2 linked regions of the Nitratifractor salsuginis DSM 16511 genome follow. The protein of the gene in region 1 interacts with the protein of each later gene in a pairwise test. Links are inferred from orthologs where the notes say so. Each region holds a gene or a part of one and is shown on either strand. Other genes may lie near its edges.

What was found.
Region 2: the proteins of uvrA (region 1) and uvrB interact in binary tests that used the Escherichia coli proteins (3 or more experiments, as listed by UniProt). The link is inferred for Nitratifractor salsuginis DSM 16511 from one-to-one orthologs.

The regions. Positions count from the first base shown.
Region 1 is NC_014935.1:742,827-752,221, reverse strand. The notes cover bases 2,575-5,982. They hold uvrA (excinuclease ABC subunit UvrA), read right to left. Parts: upstream 5,610-5,982; coding sequence 2,775-5,609; downstream 2,575-2,774. Other genes in these bases: NITSA_RS03760 (sulfite exporter TauE/SafE family protein), read right to left, coding at 5,664-5,982; ruvA (Holliday junction branch migration protein RuvA), read right to left, coding at 2,575-2,672. Outside these bases: hemL (glutamate-1-semialdehyde 2,1-aminomutase), read right to left, coding at 1-931; NITSA_RS03775 (energy transducer TonB), read left to right, coding at 1,064-1,957; more of ruvA, read right to left, coding at 2,109-2,574; more of NITSA_RS03760, read right to left, coding at 5,983-6,410; NITSA_RS03755 (phosphoenolpyruvate carboxykinase (ATP)), read right to left, coding at 6,496-7,407; NITSA_RS03750 (hypothetical protein), read right to left, coding at 7,506-7,925; NITSA_RS11390 (hypothetical protein), read right to left, coding at 8,147-8,323; NITSA_RS03745 (hypothetical protein), read right to left, coding at 8,419-9,141; NITSA_RS03740 (proprotein convertase P-domain-containing protein), read right to left, coding at 9,152-9,395. UniProt on the Escherichia coli protein: The UvrABC repair system catalyzes the recognition and processing of DNA lesions. UvrA is an ATPase and a DNA-binding protein. A damage recognition complex composed of 2 UvrA and 2 UvrB subunits scans DNA for abnormalities.
Region 2 is NC_014935.1:2,019,274-2,027,160, reverse strand. What follows is about bases 2,327-5,252. They hold uvrB (excinuclease ABC subunit UvrB), read right to left. Parts: upstream 4,814-5,252; coding sequence 2,840-4,813; downstream 2,327-2,839. Other genes in these bases: NITSA_RS10310 (hypothetical protein), read left to right, coding at 5,214-5,252; NITSA_RS10315 (hypothetical protein), read left to right, coding at 4,911-5,204; NITSA_RS10325 (RNA degradosome polyphosphate kinase), read right to left, coding at 2,327-2,718. In the rest of the region: NITSA_RS10330 (gamma carbonic anhydrase family protein), read right to left, coding at 1-508; more of NITSA_RS10325, read right to left, coding at 613-2,326; more of NITSA_RS10310, read left to right, coding at 5,253-5,429; NITSA_RS10305 (GGDEF domain-containing protein), read right to left, coding at 5,437-6,402; NITSA_RS11660 (type II secretion system protein), read right to left, coding at 6,439-6,912; NITSA_RS11735 (type II secretion system protein), read left to right, coding at 7,109-7,435. UniProt on the Escherichia coli protein: The UvrABC repair system catalyzes the recognition and processing of DNA lesions. A damage recognition complex composed of 2 UvrA and 2 UvrB subunits scans DNA for abnormalities.

The sequences.
Region 1 (9,395 bases):
ATCCGGCCGCCATCGCCACCGGGTTGCCGCTGAGGGTCCCCGCCTGGTAGACCGGCCCTTCGGGACTGAGCTTGTGCATGATCTCCGCCCGGCCGCCGAAAGCCCCTACGGGCATTCCCCCGCCGATCACCTTGCCCAGGGTCACCAGGTCGGGCCGGACGGTGGTCAAGCCCTGCGCTCCTTTGAGGGAAGCGCGGAATCCGCTCATCACCTCATCGAAGATCAGCAGCGCGCCGTGAGCGTCGCAGAGCTCGCGCAGCCCCTGCAAAAAGCTCTCTTCTGCCGGGACCAGCCCCATATTGCCGGCGATGGGCTCGATGATCACACAGGCGATCCCTCCCTCGCTCTGCTCGAAACAGCGCTTCACACTCTCCAGATCGTTGTAGGTGGCCAGGAGGGTATGCTTGGTCAGGTCCGCCGGCACACCGGGGCTGCTGGGAGCGCCGAAAGTGGCCGCGCCGCTGCCCGCCTGGACCAGCAGGCTGTCACTGTGGCCGTGATAGCAGCCGGTAAATTTGACGAAATCATCCCGTCCGGTATAGCCCCTCGCCAGACGCAGGGCGCTCATCACCGCCTCGGTACCGGAGTTGACGAAACGAACCTTGTCGATGGAATCGAAGAGCTCCACGATCTCTTTGGCCAGGGCCGTCTCAAGCTCCGTAGGTGCCCCGAAGCTCAGGCCCTTTTTGGCAGTTTCGATCACCGCATTTTCAATCTCGGGATCACAATGGCCGAAAATGAGCGGCCCCCAACTCTGGACGTAATCGATGTAGCGGTTGCCGTCGATGTCGTAGAGGTAGGGCCCCTCTCCCCGCTCGATAAAAGGAGGCACGCCCCCTACACTGCCGAAGGCCCGCACCGGGGAATCCACGCCCCCCGGAATGTATCGGTAAGCCTCTTCAAAAGCCGCTTCACTCTTCTCGTAACCCATAGTGCCCCTTTGGATATAATTTCACAAATTGATAATTCGGGATTATACTACATTCCCGAGAGAAATCCCGGTAAAGAGCGGTAGGGCAAGGAGGCGGAGATTCGACGATTAGCGACGGGATTTGTCCTCTCCGTGCTGCTGCATATGACCCTGCTGGGGCTGATCCTCTGGCTCATCCACCAGAGCCGGGTCACCCCCAAAGCAATCAACCGGACCAAGATCACCCTGGATTTGACCCGCTTCCAAACCCTGCCGCCCAAAGCACCGGCCTCCCATCCCAAACCCAGGCCAAAAGCTCTGCCGCCCCGTCCCAAGCCGATGCCGCCGAAACCGAAAAGAGCACAGCCGGCGCCCAAACCGATCCTCCGGCCGAAACCCAAGCCTCGACCGGCCGCCAAAAATCCCGAAAAGAAGATCGCCCGGGGGGAAGAACAAAAGCGGATCCAAAAAACGGACGAGAATCTCACCCAAAACAAAGGTGAGAAAAACAGCAAAAAGATCGTCATAAAAATGACCGAGAAAAAGCCGGCTCCGCCCAGGAAAAAGATCGCAACCACACCCAAAAGGAGCAAGGCGCTTCCCCAGAAGAGACGACCCAAACAATTCAGCCGCCCCCGGAAACCGACGCAGCAACGCAAAAGCCGCCGTGCCGTCCGCCATGTCCCCACCGGCCCCGCCAGCCGCCTCATCAAACGGCTCTACGGCAGCAGCTACTCACGAATGAGTTCGACGCAACGCAAATTCGTCGACGAGAATCTCCGCCGCATCCTCCAGATCTCCCAGCAGACCCTCAACTACCTCGGCTACCCCCAGGAGGCCGCCCGCTTCGGAGAACAGGGAACCAACATCGTGCAGTTCTACCTCCACCCCAACGGTGACATCAGCGGCCTGCGCCTCCTGAGGCGCACCGGCTCCACTTCCCTCGACCGCCAAACAATCGAAGTGATCAAAACCGCCTATATGCACTATCCCAGGCCCAAAACGACTACGAAGATCATTATTTATGTGCGGTACAGGCTCTATTGAGAGTCCCTCGTCGCAAGCACGGGGCTTCGCCCCTCAAGTCGCAAGATTTTTTGTACTAAGTGTTACGTGCTACGTGTTAAGTGATTGCCTTGTCTTTCACCACTCTTTTGTTCGGTTACTCATTGCTCCGTTACTCGGTTACTCGGTTGTTTCAAAGTCTCTGCAACTTCTTCAGCGCCGCCTTGACCAGAGTGGCGGTGTCGCCGCTCTCTCCCGCCAGGGCTTTGCGGATCGCCTCTTTCTTGAAGCCCAGGCTCTCCAGGGCCATGACCGCCTCCTGATGATCGGCCGCGGCACTCCCCTCGGCGGTAGAACCGTCGACGATGAAGTCGGCCAATTCCACCAGGATCCGGCTGGCCGCTTTGGGACCGATGCCGGGGACTCTTTTGAGCAGTGCCACGTCTTTGGCGGCGACGATCTTGGCGAAGCTCTCGGGGGTGAAGGTGGAGCAGACCGCCTGAGCCACCTTGGGCCCCACACCGTTGATCTTGAGCAGGGTGTCAAACATCTTCTTCTCGTTCCGGTCGGCGAAACCGAAGAGGAGATTCGCATCCTCCCGGATGATCTGGGTGACGTAGAGCTTCACCTGCTCCTTGCCCGCAACGGTGTTGGAGGTATTGAGAGAGACATTCACCTCATAGATCAGGCCGCCCACATTGAGATGAAGCCAGGTCGGCTCTCTGGCTTCCACTTTTCCTTCAATTCCCACGATCATCGATCCCCCCTCTTTTTGACACTCATTTTAGAGTATTTTCCCTCAAGCGCGTAAGAAAATGGCTATCTGAAATCCCGATGCTCCTGCCGTCAAGCTCAATTCTTATTCAAGCCCCAACTCTTTCGCCAGATATTCTCCCGTACAGCTTCCGGTCTCCATATAGCCGGCTGCCAACTCTTCGGGAGTCCCGGTGGCGACGATCTGCCCGCCCTTGTTCCCCCCTTCGGGGCCCATATCGATGATGTAGTCGGCATTTTTGACCATATCGAGGTTGTGCTCGATGACGATGACGCTATTGCCCAGCTCCGTGAGGTGGTGCAACACGCCCGTAAGCCGGTCCACGTCGGCGAAGTGCAATCCCGTGGTGGGTTCGTCGAGCACATAGAGGGTCCGGCCCGTATCTTTGCGGCTGAGCTCCTTGGCCAGCTTGATCCGCTGGGCTTCTCCGCCGGAAAGGGTGGTGGCGTTTTGCCCCAGTTTGATGTAGTCGAGCCCCACGTCCATCAGCGTCTTGAGCTTGCCGGCGATGGCGGGGATCGCTTTGAAAAACTCCATCGCCTCGGCGACGCTCATATCGAGCACTTCGGCGATGTTCTTGCCCTTGTAACGTACTTCCAGGGTCTGCTCATTGTAGCGGGCCCCATTGCAGGCGTCGCAGGTGACCATCACATCGGGCAGGAAGTGCATCTCGATCTTGATCTGCCCCTCCCCCTGGCACTTTTCGCAGCGGCCGCCCTTGACGTTGAAGCTGAAGCGTCCTACCTTGTAGCCCCGCAGCTCCGCCTCCTTGGTCTGGGCGAAGAGTTTGCGGATCTCATCCATCACCCCGGTGTAGGTGGCGGGGTTGGAGCGGGGGGTCCGGCCGATGGGGCTCTGATCGAGATAGATCACCTTGTCCAGGTGCTCCAGCCCGTCGATCTCGACTCCCTCAACCCGGTTGACCTTTTTGGCCCGGTTGAGGATCTCCCTCGCGGTGGGCAGCAGGGTCTGAAGGATCAGAGAGCTCTTGCCGCTGCCGCTGACCCCGGTGACACAGACGAAGTTCCCCAGCGGGATGCGGGCGGAGAGATTCTCGATGTTGTTGAGGGTGACATTGCGGATCTCCAGCCACTGCTCCCTGGGCCGCTTTGCGTGGGGGTAGCGGATCTCCTTTTTGCCGTGGAGGTATTGGGCGGTGAGGGTCTTGGCCCGCTTGAGCTTGGCCGGGGAACCGTTGAAGACGATCTGCCCGCCGTGTTCCCCGGCTCCGGGCCCGATATCGACGATATGGTCCGCCGCCAGGATCGTCTCTTTGTCATGCTCGACCACGATGACGCTGTTGCCTTTGTCCCGCAGGGACTGGAGAGTGCGGATCAGCTTGAGGGTGTCGCGCTCGTGCAGCCCGATGCTGGGCTCGTCGAGCACATACATCACCCCCGTCAGCCCGCTGCCGATCTGGCTGGCGATGCGGATACGCTGGGCTTCGCCCCCGCTGATGGTCCGGGCGTCCCGGCTCAAAGTCAGATAACCCAGCCCCACATCGTAGAGGAAGAAGAGCCGCTCCCGGATCTCTTTGAGGATCGGCTCGGCGATGAGCTTCTGCTGCTCGCTGAGGTGGCTGAAGTTGCTCTCGTCGGCGAAGTAGGCGTAACTCTCCTCGATGGGCATATTGACGATATCCGCGATGTTTTTCCCGTCGATCTTCACCGCCAAAGACCGGGGGCGCAGGCGGTTGCCCTCGCACTTGTCGCAGACCTTCTCGGTCATATATTCGGCCAGGTCCTTCTCGTCGGTGAACATTTCGTGGGCAAACTTCACCACCCCGGGCCACTCCCGCTTGAGCTTGTGGCGCTTCCAGGTAAAGTTCACCGGTTCGCTCCCCATCCCGTAGAGCACCTGCTTGCGCTGATGCTCGGGCAACTCTTCCCAGGGAATATCGGTAGGGATATCGTTCTGCTCACAAAAGGCGGTGAGGAATTTGGAGTAGTAGCTCTTGTTGAAGCCGTGCATGATCCGCACCGCCCCTTCGGCGATGCTGCGGGAGGAGTCGATGATCTTGCTCATATCCAGGGTATAGCGGATCCCCAAACCGTCACAGGCGGGGCAGGCCCCTTTGGGGGAGTTGAAGGAGAAGCTCACCGGCTCCAGCGGCTCGAAGCTCAGCTTACAGTCAAAGCACGCCAGATGCTCAGAGTAGTGGAAATCCTTGCGGTCCAGCCCTACTTCTTCGTGGTTGAGCACTTCAATCTCCACTTCGCCGTAACTCTCTTTGAGGGCCTTTTCAATGTCCTGGCCGATCCGCTCTTTGGAGCCCTCCTTGACCACGACCCGGTCGATGACCACCTTGATAGTGTGTTTCTTGGTCTTGGCCAATTCGATCTCATCATCCAGGCGCACCATCACCCCGTCGATCATCGCCCGCACATACCCTTTGTGCCGCAGCGATTCGATCATATCGGCGAAGGTGCCTTTCTTCTCCTTGACCAGGGGAGCCATAATGACCAGTTTGGAGCCCTCAGGCAGACGCAGGACCTCGGTGATGATATCACTGGCACTCATACTGGAGATGGGCTTGCCGCAGTGGTGGCAATACTGCTTGCCCACCCGGGCGAAAAAGAGGCGCAGGTAGTCGTAGATCTCGGTGATGGTCCCCACGGTGGAACGGGGGTTTTTGGAGGTGGTCTTCTGGTCGATGGCAATCGCGGGGGTGAGTCCCTCGATCTTGTCCACATCGGGCTTGCCCACCCGACCCAGGAATTGCCGGGCGTAGGAGCTGAGCGATTCGATATAGCGCCGCTGCCCCTCGGCATAGAGGGTGCTAAACGCCAAAGTCGATTTGCCGCTGCCGCTGATGCCGGTGATCACCACCATTTTGTTCTTGGGGATCTCCAGCTCGATGTTTTTGAGGTTGTGCTCTCGGGCACCCTTGACCTCGATGATGTCGTGATGTTTGCTCATAAACTCTTCAATCCTTGTTTTAATTCTTTATTCTCAACGCTCAACGCTCAAATCTCATTTCGCAAAAAACATCTTATAAACCATGATCGCCAGAATGATCGAATACATAACGACAATGAAAGTTTTATGGCGTTTGTTACACACATGCTCTTTGAGCCAGACTCCCAGATAGACCCCGGCCAAAGATCCGGCTCCCACGATCGCGCCGCTGAGCAGATCAATCTGCCCATGCATCAACCGCCCGATCAATCCCGCCACCGAAGAGAAGACGACGAAAAAGAGCCCGGCGCTGACCGCCTTTTTGACCGGATAGTGCAACAGGCCCGAAAGAAGGGGGATCAAAATGATCGCCCCACCCACCCCGATGCTGATGGCGATGACTCCGATCCCTACCCCGATGACAAAGAGCAGCGCTTTGGGGAGGGATCTGCTCTCCTCTTCATCGCTATGGGCTTTGGAAGTCATCATTCGAATCAAGGCAAAAAGTACAAAGCCGATGAAGACCGTCTGCAGCACCCGATCGGGTACATAAGGGGTGATGTAACCGCTCAGATATCCCCCCAAAAAACCACCGAAACCGACAAAGAGCCCTTCCCCCAGTTGCAGGGAACCCTTCTTGATATTGAGATAGGAGCCGTAGACGGAGCTGAAGACCATCTGCATAATGGAGATTCCGACCGCGTGCTTGAAGCCAAAGCCCATCAACAGCAGCACCGGCACCAGCACCGTACCGCCCCCGATCCCGAAAAATCCCGAAAGCGTGCCGATCCCCATTCCGACAAAGAAAAGGAGTATTTCCATACATATCCTCTATAGAGAAATACGCGATTATACCATCTTGGTAATGTGAACTTTCCAAAAGCGCTATGTTGCCTTATGCCCCTAGCTATACTATAGAAACTTGAGACTGATCCTGAAGCTGTTTGACAATAGCGTTGTAGACTTCAGGCAAGCGTTCTTTATCCCAGGGTATTGAGACACGATAAGCGGGAGTTTTCATCGCCATTTTCGCAAAAAATTCAAAGCGTTCTTTCTTCATAAAAGAAAAACTCACAAAGACACTTTGATAAAAAGCCCTGAACTTTTCAATGCCTTCCAGAGGCCTTACGTCGATTGAATCGTTCGGTTCGCATTGTCTCAACTCAAAAAGGGCTTTGAGAAGGGCAGGTTCCCCGGCAAAATTCTCCACGCGACGCCCCAGAGTTTCCGGTTGTCGATAGGGACGATGGTAAGGGAATGAAGGGTAGACAATAAATTCCCCGTTTTCTTGCTTTATCGGGAGTGTATCATCCGCAAAAAGAGTATGCCCGCGTCCAATGAAATAGTCTGTAAGTGTCGATTTCCCCCCGAAGGAGGGGGCAGAAAAGAAAACCACTCCTCCATCGATTTCCACTGCCCCAACATGAAGCATCGTGTAATTTCTTTCCAATTCAAGCGCGATCGGGAAAAAAGTATGATAAATCCAAAATTGAAGTAATCGGGGGGTAAAGTCTCTTCCTTTTGCATAAAGGATGCGTCTACTTTTGCCATCCCAAACCAGGGTCAAGACATTTACAATCTCCAATCCCCAGTCATGATCTCGCTCAATCTTCTCAGGAGAAGTGTTGCTCAAATAATAGCATCCACGTCCAGACAGATACAACAGAGAGCTTCGTCGCTCAAACCCCTGATATGTGTCGATTTCCCTTACTTCGATCGTGTTTAATCTATCGTTGCCGGAATGAGAAAATTTGAAAGAGTCATACTCTTCTTGCAAACTTTGCTGATCGACAAAGAGGAATTGATGTCCATGTATCATACAAACTTCTTCATTTCTCCCCACATCTGACGATATTCAGTGAACTCAATAGAATATGTGTCGGATTTTTTATAAAATCAGTTTTTCTTTTTGTCAGGTTATTCAGGCGGTTCTCCAAACTTATCTTCAGAATCTTTGGGTTTTGGCGGTTCCCATACCACATCGGCACCGCCTATGAGGTGAGTTCTTTTGACATAGGAAGCTTCATCTTCGGCCTCTTCGTCACCGGTTCCTTCATCTTCGTTCGATCCAGATTCTGCGCTCTCCATTCTCTCCGCATTGAGCGAAGAGTTCTTTTCCTCTTCGGTATTGGAATTTTTCGGGTGAAATCCCCTCTCAACTCCAGCGTTCAGAGCCTCATTTGCATCTATGGCAGAGGATGTGTTCTCTGTTTGGGTTGTCGCTGCGCCCGTAGCGGCAGGTTTTTGATTCACTTTATCAGTATTGAATCTCATAAAAGCGACCACTACCAACACAAGAAGAATCACTCCATATAAAATCGCTCGATTTTTCGGCATAAATATTCGTCCCTTTCTATCAAAACGCTACTGAATCCGGCATTGGAAGGTATATCTGTTTATATTGTCCGTATCCATTAGAATGAATCGGTTTACCATCCTTTTTTAGTTAGATTGGTTTCTGTATAGCGGATATTTCCATTTACTTTGACAAAGTTCACACGCCTCATCTTCTGATCATATTCTGATTTTTATCGATCTTGATAGAGGACCCTTTCTTATTACCAGCCAGATGGATCGCTTGGTGGTCCTCCGAATTGATCGGCTTTTGCCCTAGTAGGCTTGGCCAAGCTGCCCAACACCATTATGGATGGAGCCGAATATGCAGCCTTTTTCAAAAAGTTCCGGCGAGCATTAAGCATCTTGCCATTCAGCTTCTCTCTTTTTTGCTTATTCATTTAGGAGTTCTCCTATGCTTTTGCATATATTTATCATTATATCGAAACCACTATCAATATAATTAAATTCATACATAAATTATTGAATCTAAAAGTCATTTCGGCAGCACGACTGGTTTAAAATCTTCCTCAAGTACCGGCCCCCTGACCCATCGGAATGTCCGGATGTGTTTACCGTCCATATTGAGATTGATCTTATCCAGTTCATCGACACTGTACGTCTGCTTATTGTCCACATCAACCAGAGTAAATTGGTTCTTCATTCCTTGGTTGAGGCCGGTCTCTTTATACCGGATATTTCCATCTATTTTGACAAAGTCCACACGCCTCGCGTCATCAAGTTTAATCCTAATATCCGCATTGGAGAGGTCGACACTCTTTTGATTTTTGACCTGGAAGGTCCAGACAGCTCTTTCATTCGACCCCTTCTCCGGGTAGCTACGATAATCGCTCCAGTAATCACCGCTCTCCTTATCTCCCCAATTATAATGAGGAAAAACCACCTGGAGTGCTGCCGGCCCGTAGGCGGGGATATCGTGTCGGTCTTTTCCATTCCAGCTGTCAACAAGCCGACCGAAAACCCCGGCTGTATTATGCTGATAAACGGTCCCGTCTTCTGCAGTGGCAGAGACTCGAGTACGCATATACCATCCGCCTTCTCCGGCTTTGGAGTCTTTCCCTGTATCGGGATTTGTCTCTTGTTTTTTGTCGGAGGAACCCAACCCATCCTGGGAAGTCCCCTGACATCCCTGCATCAGACCGACCAGTGAGAATAATATCAGGAAAGAAAAAAATCTATAAATATTTTTGCTTTGCATCAGGAGCTCCTTAATCATTACTGTAGGTCAGAGGATAGGCGAAATGGTTGACATAATTATCACTTTGGTTCTTCTCGATCTTGATAAAGAACCCTTCCATCGGCTCGATGGAGCCGCCGAATCCAGGTGTCGAAGGATCTATCGCTTCATATCCGGTAACAGGACCTGTTTCATTGCTATCATGCTTATAGACAATTTTGTTGATATAATCATCGTTATTTATATCTCCCATCGGATGGTAAGTCATTCCATCT
Region 2 (7,887 bases), 1.3 Mb from region 1 along the record:
CTACATACCGTCTGGCCGAGGCGTAGAGCTCGGCGACCTCTTCGTCGCTGAGCTGGCGGACCACTTTGGCGGGGGAGCCCAGGATCAGGGAACGGGGCGGGAAGATTTTGCCCCCCGTTACCAGGGCTCCGGCTCCGACGATCGATTCTCGGCCGATGATGGCGCCGTCGAGGATCGTGGCGCTCATCCCGATGAGGCAGGCATCTTCGACGGTGCAGCCGTGGAGCATCACCCTGTGGCCCACGGTGACGTCATCACCGATGATCGTGGGGTGGCCGTCGCTCTTGTCGGGATTTTTGTAGTGGGTGACGTGGATCATACTGAGGTCCTGGATATTGCTTCGCGCGCCGATACGGATGCGGTGCACATCACCCCGAACCACACAGCCGAACCAGATCGAAGCATCTTCCCCCAGCTCCACATCGCCGATCACCGTGGCCCCCGGAGCGATCCAGCTTCCGGCTCCAAGTTTGGGGCTCATTCCCTGATATTCCAAGATTCGAGGCATTTTGTTTCCTTTCCTTTCTTTTCGTGTTACGTGCTAAGTGTTACGAATTTAATATTCGGTTACTCGGTTATTCGGTTACTCATTACTCGGTTGCTCGGTTATTCTCAGCTCTCCTTGAGCAGTTTCTCCGCCAGCCGTTTGACATAGTTGTTGCCTTTGCTGTTGTTGTGTTTGCGGGTCCGTTCGTAGAGTTTGTTGACATATTTCTCCAGCAGTTCCTGGGAATTGACGGGGCGCTCTCCCTCTTTGGGATGGACTTCGACATAGTCGCCGTCACTCCGGAGTACCCAGCGCAGCTGGTTGTCGGCCAGCTGCAGGGTCAGGATCTGCTCGATACGCTCCGCCAGGGCCGGTTCGATGATAGGAGTCATCAGCTCGATGCGGCGGTCGAGGTTGCGGGGCATCAGATCGGCGCTGGAGATGTAACAGCCCACTTCGTCGTGTTTGAACCAGTAGATACGGGGGTGCTCCAGGTATTTGCCGATGATGGAGGAGACAGTGATATTCTCGCTGACCCCCTCGACCCCGGGCCGCAGGCAACAGATCCCCCGAATGATCAGTTCGATGCGGCAGCCCTTCTGCGATGCTTTGTAGAGGGCGCGGATGATCTCGGGATGGGCCAGGGAGTTGGCTTTGAGGATCATATGCCCCTCGCTGCCGTACTCCGCTTCTTTTTCGATCAGTTTGAGAAGCTTGGGCTTGATCTGGTTGGGCGACATATAGAGGGTCTGGAGCTTGGCGTAGGCGGAGAAGCCGGTGAGGAAGTGGAAAAAGCGTGTCGCGTCGTTGTTGAACTCTTTGCGGGCGGTGAAGTAGCTGATGTCGGTGTAGATCTTGGCGGTGCCGGGGTTGTAGTTGCCGGTGGCAAGGTGGAGATAGCTTTTCAGTTGACCGTTCTTCCTCTTGATCACTTGGGCGATCTTGGCATGGACTTTGAGGCCGGGGATACCGTAGACCACGTGGGCGCCCGCCTCTTCCAGCTTCTTGGCCCAGCGCAGGTTGTTCTCTTCGTCGAAGCGGGCTTTGAGCTCTACCAGTACCGTCACTTGCTTGCCATCCAGGGCAGCGTCGATAAGGGCTTTGACGATGGGGGATTTGGCACCGACGCGGTAGAGAGTCATCCGGATCGCCAGAGTATCGGGATCGGCGGCGGCCTGCTGGATGAACTTCACTACCGGCTCGAAGCTCTCGTAGGGATGATAAAGGATGCTGTCCTGGGCTTCGATGGCGCTGAAGACCTCTTCCCGGTCGAAGGGGGGCAGGGTTTTGGGGGTGTATCCCGGTAGGAGCAGATGGGCCAGGGATTTGTCACCCACGATCTGCCAGAGGGCTCCCAGGTTGAGGGGGATGGATCGGTAGTAGTAGATGTCGCCTTCTTCTACCCGTAGATGGCTGTTGAGAAACTCCACCAGGTCTGGATCGGCATCGCCGGTGAGCTCCAGACGGATGATCTGGCCTTTGTTGCGGCTGCGCAGCCCCTCCTCCATCATCTCCAGGAAATCGTCGGCCTCCTCCTCTTCGATGGCCAGGTCGGCATTGCGCGTGACCCGGAAGGGGGTGCTGGCCACTTCGGTGTAGCCGGGGAAAAGGTCGCCGATGAAGTGCTCGACGACGCTTTCGATGGGGACGAAGGTGTGATCGGCCTTGAGGAAGCGGGGGAGCAGCCGGGGGATGCGCACCAACCCGTGCTTGAGGTTGCCCTCCCGGTCCTGGAGCTTGACCGCCAGGGCGAAGCTGAGGTTGTTGAGGTGGGGGAAAGGGTGGGTGGCGTCGATGGCGATGGGGATGATGACGGGGTAGATCTCTTCGTAGAAGGCTTCACGCATCTTCTCCCGGGTGGCGGCATCCAAGGCATCGAAGGGGCGGATATGGACTCCTTCCTCTTCCAGTTCGGCGGTGATGGTGGTGTAGCGCTCTTCGAGTTCCTGCTTCTCCCGGTGGAGATAGTCTCGGATGGCCTGGAGCTGCTCCGCGGGGGTGAGGCGGTCGGGTCCGGTCTCCTGGATCCCCGCCTTGTAGAGGGAGATCAGCCCGGCGACACGGACCATATAGAATTCATCCAGGTTGGTCCCGTAGATGGCGATGAATTTGAGGCGCTCCAGGGGCGGAAGCTGGGATTTGCGGGTTTGGGCCAGGACCCGGGTGTTGAACTGAAGCCAGGAGAGTTCCCGGTTGATATAGAGGGAAGGGTCTTTCAAATCGAGGGACATAGTTACTCCGAAAATTAGGAATTAGAAATTAGTCGTTAGGAATTATTTGGATTATATCATCTCTCTCAAAATGCAGCGTTTTACGCTGCCCCATAATTTCTCATTTCTATTTTCTCATTATTTAGAGCTTCTTGATCTTGGCAATCTCATCCCTTAGCCTGGCCGCCTCTTCAAAATCAAGCTTTTTCGCTGCTGAGAGCATCTTGGCCTTGAGCTCTTTGACGATGCGCTGGCGTTCGGCTTTGGGCATCTTGTCCGTTTTGGAGTGGCGGTTGTAGAGTTCGCCCGGTTCGGCCACCTTCAGGTCGGTGTCGAGTTCCCGGACGGTGGTTTTGGGGGTGATGCCGTGTTTTTGGTTGTATTCGATCTGCTTTTGGCGCCGGGCCCGGGTAGTTTCGATACAGGCTTGCATCGAGGGGGTGATCCGCTTGGCGTACATCAGCACCTTGCCGTGGACATTTCTCGCTGCCCGGCCTGCGGTCTGGATGAGGGCGGTTTCGCTGCGCAAAAAGCCCTCTTTGTCGGCATCGAGGATCGCCACCAGGCTCACTTCGGGGAGGTCGAGCCCTTCGCGGAGCAGGTTGATCCCCACCAAGACATCAAACTCTCCCAGACGCAGGGAGCGGATGATCTGGTTGCGCTCGATGGCATCCAGGTCGGAGTGCATATATTTCACCCGCAGGCCCAGGTCGTTGTAGTAGGTGGTGAGCTCCTCGGCCATCTTTTTGGTCAGCACCGTCACCAGGACCCGCTCGCCCCGTGTCGTGACCTCCTTGATCCGGTCGTGGAGGTGGGCGACCTGGTTTTCGCTGTCGATCACTTCGATCTCCGGGTCCAGCAGCCCCGTCGGGCGCACCACCTGCTCGGCGATGACGGCGGAGTGCTCCGTCTCCCACTCTCCCGGTGTGGCGGAGACGAAGAGGTAGGCGGGGGCTTTGTCGATGTACTCTTCGAATTTCAGGGGGCGGTTATCCAGGGCGCTGGGGAGGCGGAAACCGTACTCCACCAACACCTCCTTGCGGCTGCGGTCCCCGGCGTACATCCCACGAAACTGCGGCAGGCTCACGTGGGACTCATCCACCATCACCAGATAATCCCTGTGCATCGCTTCGAAATAATCCAGCAGGGAATAGGGGGTCTCGCCCGGCTTCTTGCCCGTCAGGTGGCGTGAGTAGTTCTCGATCCCCTTGCAGACGCCGGTGGTCTCCAGCATCTCCAGGTCGAATTCGGTACGCTGTTTGAGGCGGTTGTACTCCACCATCCGGCCCTCTCGCTCATAGAATTTCAGTCGCTCGCCCAGCTCCTCTTCGATGCTCTTGATGGCCCGGACCATCTTCTCCCTGCCCACGATGAACTGGTTGGCGCTGTAGAGGGTGAACTCCTTGAGCTCGTGGACCTTCTCTCCCGTCAGGGCGTCGAAACCGATGATCGCTTCCACCTCGTCGCCGAAGAATTCGATCCGATAGGCCAGCTCTTCGCTGTAGGCGGGGTAGATGTCGATCGCTTCCCCGCTGACCCGGAAATCCCCTCGGTCAAAGAAGTCGTCGTTGCGCTTGTAGCCCATCTCCACGAATTTGAGCAGGAGTTCGCGTTGGTTGTACTCTTCGCCCACGACGATCTTCTGGACGATGCTGCGGTACTCCTCAGGGCTTCCCAGGCCGTAGTTGGCACTGACAGAGGCGATGACGATGACGTCGTCGTGGCTCAGCAGGCTGGCCGTGGCGCTCAGACGTAGCCGTTCCAGCTCGGCGTTGACGGAGCTGTCTTTTTCGATGAAGAGGTCCTGGCGGGGAATGTAGGCTTCAGGCTGGTAGTAGTCGTAGTAGCTGATGAAATATTCGACGTGGTTGTTCGGAAAGAAGCTTTTGAATTCGCTGTAGAGCTGGGCCGCCAGAGTCTTGTTGTGGGTCATGATGAGGGTGGGGCGCTGGGTCTTCTCGATGATCCGTGCCATAGTGTGGGTTTTACCCGATCCGGTGACACCCAGCAGGGTCTGATAGCGGTTGCCGGCTTCGATGGAAGCGGCCAGTTTCTCGATGGCTTCGGGCTGGTCGCCGGCGGGCTGATAAGGTGCCTGGACTTTGAATTTGGGCATGGATCTCTCTTTCCTGTCTTTCCTGGGGGATAACGCTCTTTTGTAATAATTTGATATTATATCGGAAGCAATCAACCATCGAAAAAAGGATGAAACTGTGACCGCATTGGATAAACTGAAAGAAAAAGTAGAAGGCTGGAAGAGCCGCATCACCGAGTTGGAAGCGGAGAACGAGGCGCTGCGCGGTGCCAACCGGGATTTGACGACACAACTGGAGCAGTGCCGTGAGGGAAGTAGCCAGGAGCTCGAAGCCCTCAAAGCCGAGCGCCAAACCCTGGCCGGCCAGCTTGAGGCCAAGGAGGAGACCATCACGGCGCTCCGGGCCGAATTGGAAGCCAAAGATGCCGAGATCGAGGCGATCATCGCCAAGGTCGAAGCTCTTCTGGAATAAGGAATATCGATGAGAGATCTTACCCTGACTGTCAACGGCCTGCGCTTCAAGGCCAAAAACCTCGACGATGAATTTGCCGCATACGTGGAGAAACTTTTGGAGGAATCGGGTGTCCAGACCAACCGGGACAATCCGGCAGAGAAGCTCTTTCTCGCCTATCTGCGCCTCGCGGCTCAATCCTACAACTACGAAAAAGAGATCGAAGAGATCATCAGCGGTGAATAATCCGGATTCACCCTTTATTGGTTAAGCGTTTCCAGAAACTTTCACACTCTTCCCCGTCTTCTTTTGTCTTTTCTTCGGTGATCAGCTCTATATCTTTTGTCAAGTCATCCAGCTTTTTCAAAAGCAGTGAATCCATTCTTTCTTTGGCCCGATGAGCACCTTCAGCGGCGGTATTGGGCATGAGAATCATAAACTCGGTATCCGCAATCCGGCACACAGTATCGCTGAGACGTGTATCTTCCTTCAAGACTGTCTCGACTTCTAGAATAGCGTCGGCGAGTTTTTCCATATTGTGTCTGTTTTTCTCCTTCACATTGATATGCATACCGGAGAGTGGACGTCCTGTGCGTTCTGACTGTGCGCATAGATGTTTGAAATTCTGATGACAGTATTCACGGTCCTGAAGTTCTTCCCTCGGAGATTGGATGACATACCTACAGACTTGACAGTGCATGTAGTATCTTATGAAATAGACCAGCAGGAGGAAAAGGCCGAGGCTGAGGGCGATGAAGACAAAGAAGAGGTTTCGAATCCGATCCAGGGTGAGTGTATTGGTCCGTTCTATAGCAAAAGTAAGTTCATGTGCACGGGACCAACACTCCAAAGCCTTGGAACTTTCCGGTTTGGAAGAGAGTTCGTGCCAGCAGGAGAGGAGGTTTTGGAAATCTTTCCAGGGTGTGGAGGGACCGACATAGAGCTTCAACTTTTCCTGTTTGCGGTACCATGGTTCGATTGTTCGAAAGTTTTTCTCGATTGCCGACCGAAGCCGCTTACGTTGGGACGCCTCCTGTGTTAAAGTGAGTGCGAGCATCATTGCTCCGTTTTCCGATGTTTTTCGAACGACCGCCTCTCCCTCACCGACAGAGTTTATCTGGTGATAGAGAAAATAGAGAGCTGCCGGTGTCAAAAGTATCCCGATATAGAGTAGCCAGGTGATACGATAGGCTGACCAGATACTATGATTCTTTTTCATAGAGTAGAACTCCTTGTTAGCTAAAGTCGAGTGTAATTATTGCACGATTAACGTTCCACGAAGCGGAATTGGAAATCTGCTGGTGTCGATCAGGCTGCGGAGCCGGTCGCATTGACTGTTCGTTGTCGTGCCGTTGGCTTCGATCACCAAAGTTTCCGTATTCCCTCCCTGATCCTCGATTTTAAGCATAAGACACCTATTGATTCCCCCCCACTGGATATCCAGTTCCGGTTTACCAGCTATCTGTGTAGCATCTCCTTCATTGATTAGTTCCTTTACACTATATGACATCTGAGAAAGATTTGATTCTGTTCTACCTTTAGTGACAGCATAAGCGGCGATGTCTTCTGCCGCTATCATTATATTATGTGCGATGGTAGACATCAGTGCGTCATTTCGAGTTGCGGCTAGTTTGGGAATGGCTACTGCTGCCAAAATTCCGATAGTTACGAGCACAAAAACCAGCTCTATAATACTAAAGCCGTTTCTTAGGTGTGTATGACTGCCCAACTCCCGCCTCCGTTCTCTTAAAATATTAGAATATTCTTTTTATACTAATTATAGTAAACATAATTTAAAATAGTTTTATTTTAATAGTATTTTGTCAAAATATTTTTATAGACTAAAATTAACTTAAGTATATTTCCTGTAGAATTGTATGTGTGAGAGTATGAATTTCTCACGGATTTTATTTAAGGAGTTCTCTATGAGACGCGGATTTACCATGATCGAATTGATCTTTGTGATCGTAATTATCGGAATTTTGGCAGCAGTAGCCATTCCCAAATTGGCAGCGACAAGAGATGATGCAAAAGACGCCAAAATCAAATCAAATGTTGCGACGTGTTTGCAGGATGCTGTTTCGCTATATACTTCCAGAGGTACCACACCAGCCACTGGTATCAGTGATGCATGTGGATCGGGAGTCAGCGTCACCCCCAGCGGTGATGTAGTAACTGTAGCAGGTACACTGTCTGATGGTACAACTTATCAGATGAGCGCTACCTATAAGGGTGTCGGCGTTAGCTATTAAATTCTAAAACGTTGATATGCTTTCTCACGTGAGAAAGCATATCTGTCTTTACTTTCTTCAATATTCTTTTTTCTTTCTTAATTATTATAAGGCAAGGTTTTCTTTATACCACAAGTGTAATTTCCACCACTAAGCTGCCGTAACCCTTTTGAGAACTGTCCAAAGAAGACCTCGTAAGGTGTTTTGAACCCCAAGGCTTTTCGTGGATGATGATTGAGCCGATCCTGGATAATAGCCAATTCCCTTTTGCTTACACTGAGGAGTTATCTTTCCTTGGGAAGATACTGTCAGATGAGGCCATTGGTGTGTTCATTGAGCCCCCTCTCCCAAGAATGATAAGGATTGGCTAAATAAAAAATCGGCTTCAAGCTCTTCGACTATGATGCTATTTTTGGCAAATTCTTTACCATTGTCACTGGTAATAGTGTACGTTAGAGCTTTAAGAGATTTAA